DNA from 2 places in the Paenibacillus sp. FSL H8-0259 genome. Region 2 is predicted to be linked to the other one. Evidence: riboswitches for the same ligand, from Rfam matches in the RefSeq annotation. Region 2 holds a riboswitch; the other holds the start of a gene.
The links. A riboswitch is a leader RNA that binds a small molecule or an ion and turns the genes downstream of it on or off. The one in region 2 is predicted to bind cobalamin.

Region 1 (8,058 bases), 640 kb from region 2:
GAATCAGCCCCCGGCAAGGCCGCTGTATTATGACATCGTCTGCCCGTACTGCTTCTCCCGCTTTGAGCCGGAGGAAGTGGTGTTCCGGGCCATGCACAGCCGTGAGGATGACGAGAATTATGCGCTGGGCGAAGATGATCTGCTGAATAAGTACCGTGAGCGCTTCGGCCTCGATACGGTAGACGATATGGAAGCGATTCTGAACCCGGCGGATATTCCGGAGGAGTACCATCATTATACGGACCATGTGCTGACCGGAATCACCGACCGCTATGGCGTGCTGACCCGCAGACGGCTCTGTCCGTCCTGCCATAATGAGCTGCCTGTAACGGCGGGCAAGGTGCCGAGCAATATTATCTCGATTATCGGCGCTTCCCAGGTAGGGAAGTCGGTGTATATGACCTCGCTGATTCATACGCTGCAGCATACGACAGCGGGACATTTTGACGCGGCTTGTATGCCGCTGAATGCCGAGATCAGCCGCAAATTCCGCACCCTGTACGAAGAGCCGCTGTTCGAGCGGGGAGATCTGCTCGCTTCTACCCAGAAGGAGAAGATGCAGGAGCCGTTCATTTTCCAGTTCGTGTTCAAGGATGAATCCAAGCCCCCGCTGACGCTGGTGTTCTTCGATGTTGCCGGTGAAGGGATGGTCGATCAGGACTATCTGGGCCTGCACGGCCAGCATATCAAGAACTCCGCAGGCATTCTGTTCATGGTCGATCCGCTGCAGATCCGCTCCATCCGCGAGAAAATCCGCATCAACTTCGGCGACCGTCCGGGCGAGTGGGTGTCGCAGTACGATGAGCCGCGTGATGTTGTGCTGACCATGTTCGGCGACTTCATCGCTTATCAGGAGAAGAGCAAAACCAATATTCCAACGGCCATTGTACTGGCCAAAAGCGACATGCTGCACTCACTCAAGGATGAGGATGGCGATTACATCAAGTCCAACAGCAACGTGTTCAACAACTATGTGCACCGCAACACGCTGAATCTGGACGAGTTCCACAACATCGACGGTGAAATCCGCCGCTTTATCGAGAAGGTCGACCGTCCGTTCAAGGATACGATGGATGTGTACTTTGCCAACACCGGTTACTTCGCGGTATCTGCGCTGGGCAGCAATCCGGTCAATCAGAAGGTGGAGGGTGTCGTCAGTCCGATCCGTGTGGACGAGCCGTTTATCTGGCTGCTGCACAAGCTGAATTATATTGAGGGGAGCGACGGGCCGTGAACAGATTTTCAGGGTCCATGATCACCCAGCAGATGTATACCCGCGAGCGCCGCGGCGTTTACCGGGCGACAGAGGGATTCGATACGGTAGCGAAATCGGAGAGTCTCGACAATAATTTTGTCAAAAAAATCCTGCATCCCTTCTGCCTCTACGATGCTCCGGCCGAGCTCGCGGCACGCGGTGAGAAGGATGAGGAGCTGTATCCTGACGCGCTGCATCTGTTCCATACGGAGAGCAATGAGACAGTGATTGGCCTGAGCCGCTATCTGGCGGCGGATTTCACGGGGCAGCGGAGCGCTTTTTTTGCCCATAATTTCGTGGTGCCGCCTATCCGCTCGGAGGAGATTGTTGAGGGGTACGGGGAATGGCTGCATGCCGGCTTCGCCCGGAGTTATGAGGGAGAGCCGGGCGGAACACTGCCTGAGCTGGAGTCCATTCCAGTCGGGGTCCGTGAAGAGTCTGCAGACCCGCTGACCGTACTTCGCAGCCTCGGATTCACCGAAGAGCTGTTCAAAGCCCTGCTTCAGGCGGTCATGCTGTCCGTAGCCGGCAAGAAGAAGATCTATGTAGCGCTGGATGTACCGATCAGTGAGTTGTCGCAGCGTGCGGTGGAGCTGACGGAGGTCCTCTATGCTTCAATGCCGCATGACTTCCGCCGCAGGCTGGGAGTGATCACTTATGCCAAAGAGCCGCAGAGCCGCAAATATATTCACCTGACCTTTGTGGAGAAGGGCTCGCTGCGCCCGGGGGACCGGAGTATTGAGAAGGATTATATTTTTGATCTGGCAGGCGCGCGGATTCTGAATGCCGATTTCGGGGAGTCCCGGCAGACGTATGCAGACCTGGCCTGGAAGACGCTGGGGCAAAAGGGCGGGAGTCTCAGAGATTTCGCCAGATTCGCCGACTCCCTGCTGCTTGGGGAGAGCGTGGACCGCAAGCTGTCGCTGGCACTCTACAATGAGCTGGCTGTCTTTTATGAGATTGAGCAGGGCAATGAAGATTTATATACTGGGAACAAGAACGCTGTGCTCGGCGGTCTGCTGTCCTATCTGAAGCCGGAGGGGGCGCTGGAATCCCGGGTGCGGCTGAATGATATGTTCCTGGAGCGGTTCGACCGTGAGTATGATCTGATCCGCAAAAAAGGGATACCGGCGCCGGAGATTCTGGAGTGGTTCAAGGAGTATTTTGCGCTGCCGGGCCATAATTACCGGGTCAAAATTGTGGATTACTTCATCAACGGAATGCTGAACTGCCAGTCGGCGGGACGTGAGGATGCGCTTGCTGCCGCTTACGGTATTATTGAGGGCAACGATGAGCTTAGTGCGGCCTTCTTCAAAAGAGTGCTGGCCCAGCCTATCTTCCGCAAAGCGCTGCTGGAGCCTTATATGGAATCCCGGCTGGCTGACGCGCCGAAATCGGCGGATATTCTGCGGTTCGTGGCGCATTGGGGCCGTTTCCTTCCGGAGGCGCTTCAGCAGGCTTTCGTGCGCGATACCGTCAAGGAATATCTGCTGGAGAAGCTGCAGCGGGACAATGATCCGGTGGCGGCGGTGGCATCGGTTCATGAGTCGGTGCAGAAGGCCGAGAAAGAACGCCGCAGAGGCGGCGGTGTACATGCTGAAGCGCTGTCACTGCTGCAGGAGCTGGGAACCGTTGCCGACCGCTTCCTGCTGAACCGGATCTCGCTGGACGAGCTGACGATGGAGCAGCTGCTGGAGATTTCCTTCCTGCGCTACCGGGATACGGCGGATTGGCAGCCGCCGCTGGATGCAATCGCTAAGCGTAAAGCGAATGCGCTGCGCGCTGCGTACCGCTGGTTCGGGGAGGAGAAGCCGGACGAGGAGATTTTCGCCGGTCTGTCTCCCCGGGAGCTGGATGATGTACAGCTGCTCGGAGGACGCTGGCTGAAGGAGTCGCGGAGCATCGAGCCGTTCGAACGGCTGCCGCTGGCCTTCTACCACAGCAGTGAACGTGAGGGCGGTCCGCTTGATTACGATGCGCTGCTGGAGCTGGTGGCGCGCAAAGCGGGCAATGATAAGGAAACGGTCTACCGTTTCCTGGCCTGGTCGCAGCATAACCGGCTGTTCACCATCTCGAGCAAAAAGCTGTGGCCGAATTACCGGCGGGCGGTGCTGAAGTATTTCCTGAAGAACGACCGCGAGGCGTTCAAGAACCGCGATTTCCGCAAAAGCTATAGCTCGGCCGCAACGCCCGCCATGCAGAATGTCTACAATGAAGCCCGCTCCCAGCTGGCTTCGCCGCTGGCGCGGTGGGTCAGCCGCAGCCGATTTCAGATCCTGATCTCCGGCAGCGTGCTTGGGATCGTACTGATCATAGCCGTCATCGCCATCAGCTGGCTGCGGCCGGATGCGGATACTGCTGCGCCGCAGCCGACTGTGAGCCCGATTCGGGGCGATATCCACAGTGCGGATGGGCAAGAGCAAGCCCCGGTCTCTGTACGGCTGGTTGGTGGTGTGGCAGATGCCGGGACAAGCACAGGAACCGGAAATGGTGGAACAGAAGGTACCGGGAATGCTGGCGGGGCTGAAGGCGGCGGAACAGAAGGCAGTGGGAATGCTGGCGGGGCTGAAAGCAGCGGGGAGGCAGGCGTCAAGCTGGTGTTCAGCTTTGCCTCTGTGGCGGAATGCTCCGCCTTTAACCCGGCGGAGATCATCGTGATGTCCGGTAATAACGTTGCGGACACTTACAAGGTTGTAGCAACTGCGAGCAGTTGCCTGGCCGCCGGAGTTGACGGCGGCGCGAATGGGGATGCAGCCGCTGGAAATAGCGGCGGCTCTGATAAAGCCGAAGCCTCCCCGGCGGCGGGTGCATCGGGCGCCGGAAATGACGGCGGCTCTGATGAGGGAGCTGCCGGGACTGACGGCGGGGCGACCGGAAATGAAGCCGTGGGGACTGACGGCGGCGGAGATGCAGCCGCTGGAAATAGCGGCGGCTCTGATGAAGCCGAAGCCTCCCTGGCGACGGGTGCATCGGGCGCAGGAACACCTGCGCGCGTATATGAAGTGACGGTGGAGCTGGAGCCGGGCGCAAAGCTGGCCGCGGGTGATGTGATCACTGCGGGCATCTATACGCTGAAGCTACAGGCTAGTCCGGGGAGCATTCTGGGAAGTACCCCGAGCACTACTCCGGAGACTACACCCGGCACCGGCCCCACTCCTTCCGCCAGCCCGGACACGGATGCGGAATGATTGGGTGAGAGCCTGAATTGGGCGAAGCCGGATGTAAGAGAAGTCCGGCATTTCATCAACGGTGCTTCCGCGTAAGCTGGCAGAGAGGTCATTGTACTTTGTCCACTCAAATCAGGAATAATCAGCCCTATTATGCGTTCTATTGTATTGGGTACATTAGATTCCGGATTTTAGAGCTTATAGGGGGTATATTCCAAAATCAATTGGATTAAATACAGCAGAATGCATTATGGCCGCCGTATATTCCCATTCTGTTGTACATAATACAATCAACCAGCTGCCGGCTCTTGCCGGAAGCGGAAGCATCACTATTTAAGTCCTGAACAGCATGATATGCCGGGAGAATGCGGCGAGTGTTGTTCAGGATTTTTTGTGCGGAAGGGGCCGGTTGTGCCTATAATTGAAACAGCTTGTCTATAGACATACAGGGGAATAGTAGATATGATTGTTTGTGAATATTCAAATTTAATAAGCTTTGGAAAAAGGTGCGGATTTCCGTAGAAACAGGCGCAGTCATGCAACAGATACCCATGCCGGTTCTACGATTGTAATCTGCTTAAAAGGGAAGTCCGGTGCAAGTCCGGTGCGGTCCCGCCACTGTAAATGCGGAGCGACTCCTGAGAAGTCACTGTCTGATAATAGGATGGGAAGGCGGGGGAAGCAATGAAGCTTAAGCCAGGAGACCTGCCTTTTTCGTTGTTGTTTCTATTCTTCGGGGGTAAGAATGCGGAACAGGTGCAAATATAAGCAGTGGCTGTGTGAGGGAAACTTCATATCAGCTGCATGTATTGTATCCTTCCCCGGCCGCCCTGTACAGGGCGGTCTTTATGTTGCACCCGCATCAGCGGAGGACGCAGGATTCATCTATACCATTCTATTCACAGAAAGAGGTCAAGCAATGAAGAACAATTTATCATCCAAGTTTATCCGGCTGGGTCTGATCGTTGTCATGATGTTCGCGGTTCTGGGAGCGGCTGTAGCTCCGGCGGGACAGGCTTTTGCAGAGACGGCTGCGAGCACTGGGAATAACGCGGCATCTCTACCTTCAGGCACAGCAGTTAGCGTAGCTGAGGCAGTCTATGCCACTTCGGAGTTTGTGCTGAAGGCCGGAGTCCAGTCCGACTGGCAGGCCATCGGCCTAGCGCAGGCGGGCTATAAGGTTCCGGATAGTTATTTAAAGGCGCTTGAGAGTAAAGTAGCCGCAGCCAAGGGTGTCTACGCCAGAGCTACGGACTATGCGCGGATTACGCTTACGGTTAGGGCGCTTGGCGGGAATCCGGCGGATGTTGCCGGCTACAATCTGATTGAGAAGCTCTACAATAACGATAAAATTACCGGCCAGACGCTGAACAACGCAGCCTATGTACTGCTGGCGCTTGATTCCGGAACTTATACTATGCCTGACAATGCGAAATGGACCCCAGCTAAATTGCTGGCTGAGATCCTGTCCAAGCAGAACACTGACGGAGGCTTCACTCTGACTACGGGGGCTAGTGATCCGGACATGACGGCGATGGTGCTTACTGTGCTGGCAGGACATAAGGATGATCCGGCAGTCAATACCGCAGGACAGCGGGCGGCAGCCTGGCTGGCGACTGCACAGGACAAGAACGGCGGCTATGGTGACAGCAGCGAGAGTGTCGCTCAAGCCATTATTGGTCTGTCCTCCTTTGGCATTGACCCGGCAGGGGCGGAGTATACCGTAGGCAATGTAAACCTTGTCAGTAAGCTTCTTAGCTATAGTGCAGCAGATGGCGGGTTCGCTCATACAGCGGGGGGAAGCTACAATCAGCTCTCGACAGAGCAGGCACTGGAAGCATTGGTAGCTTACAAGCTTTTCAGCACAGGCAGCAAGCTCTATGATCTTAGCAATTCACCTGTGAAGAGTCCTCAGGTTAGTGTGTCCGTTGCCATTGAGAGCCCTAACGGAACCCTGGCAGAAGGCACTGTATATGCGGGAAATGTACTTCAAGCACTGGAGAAGGCAGCGGCGGCGAAGAAGGTGGCCCTGGTCAATGAAGCTGGCAATTACGTGACGGGAATCGGCGGCGTAACTGCGGGTGCTTTTGGCGGCTATGACGGGTGGATGTATGTTGTAGCCCGCGGTGGAGCGTGGATCTATCCAAGTGTAGGCATGGGTGATTTCCTTCTTGCGGAGAATGACCGCGTGCTTGTCTATTATGGCGGGGATAACACACAGGTGGTAGAGTCCGTGGCGGTCTCCCCTGCACAGCCGCAGCCTGGACAAGATATTACTGTAAAAGTAACTCAAAAGCAGTGGGTATGGAATGAAGCGACCTTCACTTCCGACCCGGTATCCTCGCCAGCCGCAGGGGTTCAGGTATCCATCGGCGGTAAAACTGCTGTTACGGATGCTGCGGGTTCAGCTGTTGTTGCCGGCGGCCTGCCAGCGAATAAATATACGATTACCGTTACCGGATATCTCAAAGACAGCACACCTGCGGTAGTCCGCTATTCGCAGCCGCTGACCGTGGCTTCTGCTGCGGCTGACCGTGCTGCTTTTACCGATGTGAAGTCAATCTCGCCTTGGGCGCTGGAGTCAGTGTACACGGTCTATGACCGCAAGCTGATGGGCGGTGTCAGTGAGAGCAGCCTCGTGTTCGCACCGAAGCAGAATATTACCCGCGCTGAATTTGCGGCACTGCTGCTGAGATTGACCGGCAACGAGCCGTCTGCGGCATCGTCAGCCCAGAGTTTCAGTGATGTTAAGGCGGATGCGTGGTATTATGGAGCAGTGAACAAAGCGAAGGAACTGGGAATTGTCAGCGGAGTAGCAGGCACAGCCTTCAAACCGGACGGCCCCGTTACCCGCCAGGATATGGCTGTAATGATCGTGAGAGCCTTGAAGCTGGACGAGGCTTCGGCAGCAGCCGGAACCGGGAAATTCACCGATGAAGACCAGATCAGCGCCTACGCATTAACGGCGGTACGTACTGTAACCGGACTTGGAATTATGAGCGGTACCGGCGGCGAATTCGCTCCTGCCACAGCTGTAACCAGAGAAATGGCCGCTGCTGTAGCGGTTAGATTGCCTTAGGAAGGATATGGGTCAAGGAAGAAGAGCCTTGATGAAGAAAAGATCCTAGATAAGCTAAACCTTAAATATGAATATATAACTTAGTCTTCACTGCAGTGAAATTTGAATAGTAGGGCTGCTGGGGCAAGAATCTCACGATTTCAACCCTCGTTTGTGGTGGGAATCCGAATGCTTGTTGAAAATCCTGCACAAAATACAACATTTCAATCAAGATCGCGGCTATAATCGGAAATTGTTGTACAAAAGGCAGCATTTCTCTTCTAACAAGCGTTGTAGCGGGAAGATTGTTGTATTTCATACAACAATCTTCCGAATGCCTAAGGATTAAGGGAGTTAAGTTGTATTTTCTGCAAGATTTTGCATGGAGCAGCCTAATAAAGCGATAGTGCGGGGTGCTGGTGGGATATATAAGTGGAAAAATGTCACTTAATTCCCGGTAAATCTCCCGATATGGCGGCGTAGTTGGAAAAACAACACTTAATCTCGCATGAATTAGCGAATGACCCGGCTAGGGGCAGAATTAAGTGTCATTAATCCAACTAGGATCGGCAGTGAAG
Region 2 (8,058 bases):
CTGGGTGTAAGCCCGGCTTTTACCGTGATTTATGCCCTTTGAAAGCTTAGCGCAGGCTCCCAATGTATAACCGTATCTCCGGCAAGGCTTGCCGGGATATCTATAATCCGCTGGTTGCTGCTTCCCCGGTAGGGGAGAGTAGTGTCTTTGAGTTCCTCTACAAATCGTCCGTCGATGACCACCTGGCACAAGGCCAGCAGCTTCCATTCCGGCGAACCGGGGGAAGCCGTCAGCTCCTCGTACGTATAACCGGTATAGATCCAGACCGGGAAGCCCGGCAGCTCGGCGCGGAGCTCATGGATGAAGTCAGCCGCTCCCTCTGCCGAGAAAAAAGGGTCCCCGCCTGCCAGCGTCAAGCCGTCCAGCAGCGGATTGTCTGCTATCTCGGTGATAATCTCGCGCCTGCGCTCCGGAGTGAAGACCTCTCCATAATTGAAGTTCCAGGTCTTAGGGTTGAAGCATCCGGGGCAGCGGTGGCGGCATCCGCTGAAGAAGAGGACCGCCCGCAATCCCTCTCCTTCATTGATCGACTCCGGATAATATCCGCAGATGTTCATAGATGCTTAACGCGGTCCCGTACTTCGGCTTGCTTGGCGGCATTGAAGCGGGTCTGATAGTCGCCGGTCAGATATCCGGTTACCCGGCGCAGCCGGCGGATATGCGTTGTATCTTCATGAGCGCCGCAGGATGGGCAATTCGTGCCGATTACACCTTCGTGGCCGCAGCCGGAGCAGCGGTCGATCGGGTGGTTGATGCTGAAATAGCTGATGTCCTGCTCCAGCGCGTATTTGATGATTTTGACGAATGCTGCAGGGTTGCTGCGGGCGTTGCCGTTCAGCTCTACATAAGAGATCGCTCCAGCGTTGCAATATTCATGGAATGGAGCTTCCAGGCTGATCTTCTTGGCTGCGCTCAGGTCGTAATAGACCGGAATGTGGAATGAATTCGTATAGTATTCACGGTCCGTTACACCCGGGATGGAACCGAGAACCTTGCGGTCTATCTTGGTGAATTTGCCGGAGAGACCTTCGGCAGGCGTAGCGAATAGAGTAATGTTCAGATCCAGCTCTTCGCTCTTGCGGTCGCAGTATTCACGCATGTGGCGGACAATGGCCACTGCCTTGGCATGGACCTCCATATCTTCGCCATGGTGTTTGCCGTACATAGCCTTCATGCACTCGGCCATACCGATGAAACCAAGGGACAGGCTGCCGTGCTTCAGCAGTTCACCTACGCTGTCTTCCGGTGCAAGCTGTTCGCCGCCTTCCCAGACGCCTTCACGCATCATGAAATCGGAGGCTTTGGCTTTCTGGGAAGCCTGAATGCGGAACCGGTGCAGCAGGCCGTCCAGCGCAACGTCCATATAATGATTAAGATCTTCGAAGAAGCCTTCCTCGTCAGCGGCAAGGCGGCGGCCAGTTACTGTGCCGTAAGCCAGACCAAGACGTACAAGGTTAAGCGTATTGAATGAAAGGTTGCCTTTGCCCGAGCAGTGATTGCGCCCGAAGCGGTCGCCCAGAACACGTGTCCGGCAGCCCATCGTAGCAAATTCAGTATCCGGATCGGTTGGATCGTAGTACTGCATATTCAGCGGAGCATCCAGATTGGCGAAGTTCGGATACAGCCGGCGTGCAGAGCACTCTGCCGCTTTCAGGAACAGCTCATAGTTAGGATCACCAGGCTGCTGGTTGACACCCTGTTTGCACTTGAAGATCTGAATCGGGAACACCGGTGTTTCTCCGCTGCCAAGTCCGTTCATAGTAGCAGTTAAGAGGGAGCTAATCACGAGCTGGCCCTCCGGAGAGGTGCAGGTTCCGTAGTTGATGCTGGTAAAAGGAATCTGGCCGCCTGAGCGGCTGGACATGGTATTCAGGTTATGTACCATGCTCTCCGCAGCCTGAAGGGTTTCAATTTCTGTCTCTTTCAGGGCGAAACGGAAGGCACGCGGATACTTCTCTTCCAGATCGCTGCGGGTCATAGTGACCTCGCCGAGTGCTTCGCCGGCTGCACCTTCCTCGAAATATTCCATTCCTTTGCGGAACAGCTTAGCGAAGGATTTAGTGACATAAGGCGCCAGATCGTAATCCAGCTTGTTGGCGGATACGCCGCCGTACTGGGCATTCTGCTGGGACTGGAAAATAATCGCCACCAGCGACATAGCCGTCATAATCGAATTCGGAGGGCGGACGCTGCCGTTGCCGGTATTGAAGCCTTCGCGGAGAAGACGTTCAAACGGGATGAAGATGCAGTTGGTTGTTCCAATGGCATATTGGTCCAGGTCGTGTACATATACAACATTATCTTCAATAGCCTGCACGAGCTGTGGCGGCATCGTGAAATTGCGGGCGTACCACTTGGAATATTCACTGCCGAATTTGCTCATCTTGCCGGAGAAGCTCTCCCCGTTCAAGTTGGCATTCTCGCGCAGCAGATCCAAATCCCGGCTGTCGATAATATCCCGTCCCAAATGAATAACTTCTTCCAAAAGAACTTCCTGTGCAGCTTGTCCTTCGTTATATCGTTTCTCCAGCAGCGTCATTGTATAGCTCTCTCCTCTCGGTATCGTAAGCGTGAAGCATGTGCTCCATGACATCAGTAAAAAGGCATCTCCAGCCGGGAGGCGGGAAATGCCCGAATGCGTATTGCAAATATCCGAAACAGCGGACATTTGCCGGTGGTCTATGTGGAAAATACGAACGGGCACAGGGCTTGTCCTGTTCTGGAACCTGTTCTTGTACCTTCCGCAGAAGCCGATACCTGAGGACGATACTCTATCGTCCTCAGGTATCGGCAGCCTCTGGCCCGATTAACGGAAAGGCTAACTCTGCTCGTGCAGGCCGCATGCGGGCACCTCGCCTGTTCCTCGCAGGAGTCTAACCGGTGCCACAGAAACAGGCAGGTCTCCTGGCTTCCGGCATGCCCTCCGGCGCCTTCCCGAGGGGCCTCGCAGCCCCTTAGTGGCTTGTTGTCGGAGGATGCTGCTCCAGCGGCGTCTGGCAGCTGGAACATCCGGTTACAGTGGCGGGACCGCAGCGGATTTGCACCGTGTTTCCCTATTAAGCTTCAACCCTAGCAAGAGGGCGAAACACCTGTTTCTACTATATTTTGTTGTTGTTAAATAAAAGTAACTCAATATATTGTGTTTGTAAACATTTTTTTGCGAATCCGCGCGGGGAGCGGGTTCCGCAGGTTTACTCACAGATGATCCACAGTTAGTCCACAGGTAATCCACAACTTTCCTGTGGATATGGCCTTAAATGAGTCATAAATTGTCCCAAAAGATGCCACAAAGACTCCATAAATAGAGTGCGTCTAATCCTAGTAGTTTTACTGGGGAGATAGTAATAGAGAGGGGGGGCTATGGGTATTTGTGGGAGCGGCGCTGAAGGGTTACAATTAAGGAGTAAGGACAGAACAGACTCATCAAACTTGCAGGAGGGATTTCATAATGGCGATTGGCGAAGTGACCGTTATTCCGATTGGCACTGGCAGTACCAGTCTCAGCAGCTATGTGGCCGATATGCAGCGTGTGCTGCAGACCGTGGAGGGGATTACCTATGAGCTTACTTCGATGGGGACTATTATTGAAGGACCGGTTGCACGGATTCTTGCTGCGGTAGAAGCGCTGCATGAGTCGCCGTTTACGTCAGGAGCACAGCGGGTTTCCACCTCGCTTAAGATTGATGACCGTCGTGACAAGCCTTCTACGAGCCGCAGCAAGCTGGAATCCGTGGAACGCAAGCTGCAAGGAGAGTAAAGAGTACCTGTAGTTGTAATCAGATTCAACCTATAAGGAGCGGATCTTTCATGGCAAAAGCCTCACAGCAGATCGGGATTCAAATGTACACACTGCGTGACCAGACGGAGCGCGATTTCCTGGGTACACTGGGCAAAGTTGCGGAGATGGGATATCAGGCGGTAGAATTCGCCGGTTATTTCGGCGTGTCTGCAGGAGAACTGCGCCGTACATTGGACCGGTTGGGTCTTGCTGCGCCTTCGGCGCATGTGGGCCTGGATTTCAGCAGTCTGGATAACATGGAACGGGCGTTAGCCAAAGAAATTGAATATGCGAAGGAACTTGGATTACAATATATGATCACCCCTTCGGCACCGCTTCCGCAAAACCCCTCAATGGAGGATGTGACGGCGGTGATTCCCTTCCTGGAGAAGGCCTCCGCGATGGTCCGTGCAGCAGGCCTGCAGTACGGGTATCACAACCATGATTATGAATTTGCGGAGGTAGACGGCAAAGCAGTCATCGATATATGGCTGGAACAGATTCCTGCGGAGCATATGTTTGCAGAGTTCGATCTGGGCTGGGTACACAGGGGCGGAGCACGTCCTATTGACTATGTCGCCCGTTATGCCGGCCGTGTTCCGCTGGTTCACATTAAGGATTTCGGGGCAAATAATGAAGAGACTGACCTCGGGAAAGGGCAGGTTGATTTCCGGAGCGTCTTCGACAAGGCAGAGGAGAGCGGGATTCTGTACTATATAGTAGAGCAAGAGGCTTATGCCGTGTCCTCGTTGGAAAGTGCTAAGGAGGCACTGGAATATTTCCGCGGGCTGGGGCTAATGCAGGACTAGGCAGCGCGAATGATCAAAAAGGGTTGCGTTTTCTGCTGAAAGAGTTATAATATTTTTTGTTTGGCAGGCAGACTATCCTTTAAGCTGGTGTAGCTCAGGGGTAGAGCAACGCACTCGTAATGCGTAGGCCGGGGGTTCAATTCCCTTCACCAGCATCTTTTGAATTCATATGCAGCGCGGCCTCCGGGGATTTCGGAGGCCGCGCTTTTTTCTGTACCACCATAAACCTCTACCATTCTTCTACCATATTCGAGTGAAGTAACGGAATTCACTTTTGGTAGCCGTCAAGTCTTATTTCCTAATCTGCTTAGCGGTTTAAGCCGGATGCCCCATTGGGCGCACGATCAATTCATTTACATCCACTTCCGCAGGCTGCTCAAGGGCATAGGCAATGGCGCGGGCAATACCGGAAGAGGGCAAAGCATTGGCCCGGAAGGATTTCATCATCTCGAGGGCTGACTCATCAGTGATGGTATCAGCCAGTTCGGATTCGGTTACGCCTGGAGAAATAACCGTCGTACGGATTGTTGCTCCCAACTCCTGACGCAGGCCCTCTGTAATCGCCCGGACCGCGAACTTGGTGGCACAATAAACCGATGATTTCGGAAAGACAGTATATGCGCCAACGGAGGCAACATTGATGATGTGGCCGGAATTCTGTTCCTTCATTACGGGAATAGCAGCTCCGATCCCGTGCAGCACACCGCGAATATTGACATCAATCATACGGTTCCACTCCTCGATCTTTAATGCATCAAGTGGCGATAACGGCATCACACCTGCGTTATTTACAAGGGCATCAAGGCGTCCGAATTGATGAACTGTAAATTGGACGATTGATTTCATTTGCTCAAAATCCGTTACGTCGAGGGAATGGTATTCAGCAATCCCGCCCGCGTTTCTGATCTCCTCCGCCAGCTTTTCTAGCCTGTCCGTCCGTCTTGCACCGAGCACCACCTGTGCTCCACGCTTAGCGAGCCATTTGGCGGTCGCTTCTCCAATGCCGCTACTGGCACCGGTAATAAGCACTACTTTATCTTTTAATGTCGACATGCCACACCGCTCCTTTTATGAATGAAATACGCTTAGGTGTTACATGTTCATTATGCTGCCGACTTCAAAGCTTGCGGTAGCCGGATACTGTGAAGAGATTGCCTAATCCTCCAAAATGCAATAAAGTAAATTGTAATAGTCGCAGAATGGAGGAATACGCTTGACTGAATTGACCGAACGAATCGAACGTATTGCCGTACAAGATGGGACCATCGTTACCGCCTATCCTGCTCTTTCTTTTATTCGTTCTTCCGACATATCCGCGCCAGTGCCTGCGGTATACAAGCCATCCCTGTGTGTGATTGCTCAAGGTGCCAAGCGGGTAATGCTGGGGCCGGAAAGCTATTGTTATAATCACGGAAGCTATCTGGCCGCTTCCGTGCACCTGCCAATTACCGGACAAGTCATTGAAGCCTCTCCAGAGACCCCGTACTTGTCCCTTCAGCTACAGTTTGATATGGATCAGATTTTGGATGTGATTCAACAATCCAATGTCACAGAAAACACAGGACAAGAACCTCCCCGCGCTTTGGTTATCAGCCGGATGAGCGATCCGCTTCATGAGGCTGTCATGCATCTAATCCGTTTGCTGGATACGCCGGATGATCTACCGGTGCTGGCTCCTTATGCAGTGCGCGAGATTCTTTACCGTATGCTGCAGACTGAGCAAGGGGACTCTATACGGCAGTTCGCTCTCTTGGGCAGCCGTGCCCATCAAATTGCCCACGTGATTGAAGGGATGAATCTCCACTATGCGGAACCCATGCGGGTGGAGAAGCTCGCGCAAGCAGCCGGAATGAGCAAGTCATCTTTTTTTGCCTGTTTCAAAGAAGTGACGGCAATGACCCCCCTCCAGTATCAGAAACGCCTGCGGCTGACAGAAGCTCGGAAAATTCTCCTGGCGACAACGAGCGATGCGACAAGTGTCGCTTATCAGGTTGGCTATGAGAGCGCCACGCAGTTCAATCGTGAGTATGCCCGCTTGTTCGGCCAGCCGCCTATTCGGGATGTACATCGGTTCCGGGAAACGATATAGTTGCATCACACAAAAACACCGCCAATTCTCCTGAGAATGCGGTGTTTTTGTTATTCCTGTTATGTGGAAACTTGGTTTACTCCCGATACAAGACCATGCCTCCGTGATAGAGCACCGAATCGCGAAAATCACCATCGGCGGTGAAGCCGGTATCATCTACATATTCAATATGATCACCTGTAATAGAATAACTTCCTTGATAAGCGCTTTTTCTGCTTCCGCGTGCTTCAGCATAGCGGCCGTTAGGCAGCAATTCATGCCTTATATAACCATCTGCGGTTACCCACATTCCAATATAAGGATGGAAGGGGTTAATGCTATCTTCCATTATATTCATCCTTTCTTTCTTTATTTAGTTCTGCATGTTTATTATCCTCCTTCAATACAATGGGGGGTAGCCTGATTCATTGAGATTGTTGCCTAATCCTCCATTTAAGAGATTGAGAACATTATGACCAATTTAACCTCTTTTGTGGTGAAACGGGTCTGCCATATCTGTCGTGCGTGCTTTACAGGCGCTTTTTATATCAGAATTATTCGGTCAACAGCACGGCCTTACCGGAATATCTGCGTTCCAGCAGCGCCTCGGATACCTCCGCTATCTTCTCCCATGACGCTTCCACTTCAATGCGGGGGGTTAATTGGCCTGTTGAGAGGAGGCCGGCCAGCAGTTTGAGATCGTCGGCTACGGAGTAACGGCTAACTTCTTCTCCAAGAAAGAAGCTGTACAAGGTTCTGCCGCCTAAGCCTCTGACATCAAGTGTGGAGTAAGGAGAGGCTGAATGTCCCATCGAGACTAGGGTCCCTCCCGGTTCCAGCTGAGGCATCAAAGCAGCCAGTGTATCACCGCCCACCGAATCCACGATTAGATGATAAGGCCCAAAAGGAATTGCCTGAGATATCGCAGCTTCTCCAACCACAACCTCATTAGCGCCGGCTTCCCGGGCAACCTGGGCTTTTTCCTTTGTTCTTGCTACACCTACTGTAAATGCCCCGGACTGTGCGGCTAACTGATGAGCCATGATTCCCACGCCTCCAGTGGAGCCGGTGATCAATATTTTCTTGCCGAGCAGCATTCCGCCCTTTCTAAGGGTGTAAAGTGCGGACAGGCCTGCTACAGGCAAAGTGGCGGCTTGGGCGAAGGTTATGTTATCCGGTATCTCTGCCAGGAACGAAGCGGGTGCAGCCACCCGCTCTGCCCATGCCCCCATCGGGAGAAGCCCGGTGACACGGCTTCCTTCTCTGGGTCCGGTGCCATTCCGGGCTTGCTGGACAACAGTTCCTGCAAAATCCCAGCCCGGCCGGAATCCCTCAGCCTCCTTCCTTGCATCAACAACTTCACCCCGGTTAAGGGAGAAAGCATGCACTCTAACGATTGCCTC

Region 1: another riboswitch for cobalamin. It lies ahead of NSU01_RS05175 (S-layer homology domain-containing protein); the one in region 2 lies ahead of NSU01_RS02460 (anaerobic ribonucleoside triphosphate reductase).

What each region holds. Positions count from the first base shown of each region.
Region 1 covers NZ_CP150147.1:1,210,227-1,218,284, forward strand. Annotated here, with positions in the region: gene NSU01_RS05165 (hypothetical protein) at 1-1,234, shown strand, start outside; gene NSU01_RS05170 (hypothetical protein) at 1,231-4,443, shown strand; cobalamin riboswitch at 4,961-5,150, shown strand; gene NSU01_RS05175 (S-layer homology domain-containing protein) at 5,342-7,501, shown strand; gene NSU01_RS05180 (hypothetical protein) at 7,563-7,799, opposite strand.
Region 2 covers NZ_CP150147.1:569,762-577,819, forward strand. Annotated here, with positions in the region: gene nrdG (anaerobic ribonucleoside-triphosphate reductase activating protein) at 30-557, opposite strand; gene NSU01_RS02460 (anaerobic ribonucleoside triphosphate reductase) at 554-2,539, opposite strand; gene NSU01_RS02465 (hypothetical protein) at 2,636-2,761, shown strand; cobalamin riboswitch at 2,877-3,108, opposite strand; gene NSU01_RS02470 (MTH1187 family thiamine-binding protein) at 3,449-3,757, shown strand; gene NSU01_RS02475 (sugar phosphate isomerase/epimerase) at 3,808-4,587, shown strand; tRNA gene NSU01_RS02480 (tRNA-Thr) at 4,671-4,742, shown strand; gene NSU01_RS02485 (SDR family oxidoreductase) at 4,903-5,640, opposite strand; gene NSU01_RS02490 (AraC family transcriptional regulator) at 5,801-6,676, shown strand; gene NSU01_RS02495 (Atu4866 domain-containing protein) at 6,753-7,004, opposite strand; gene NSU01_RS02500 (zinc-binding dehydrogenase) at 7,210-8,058, opposite strand, start outside.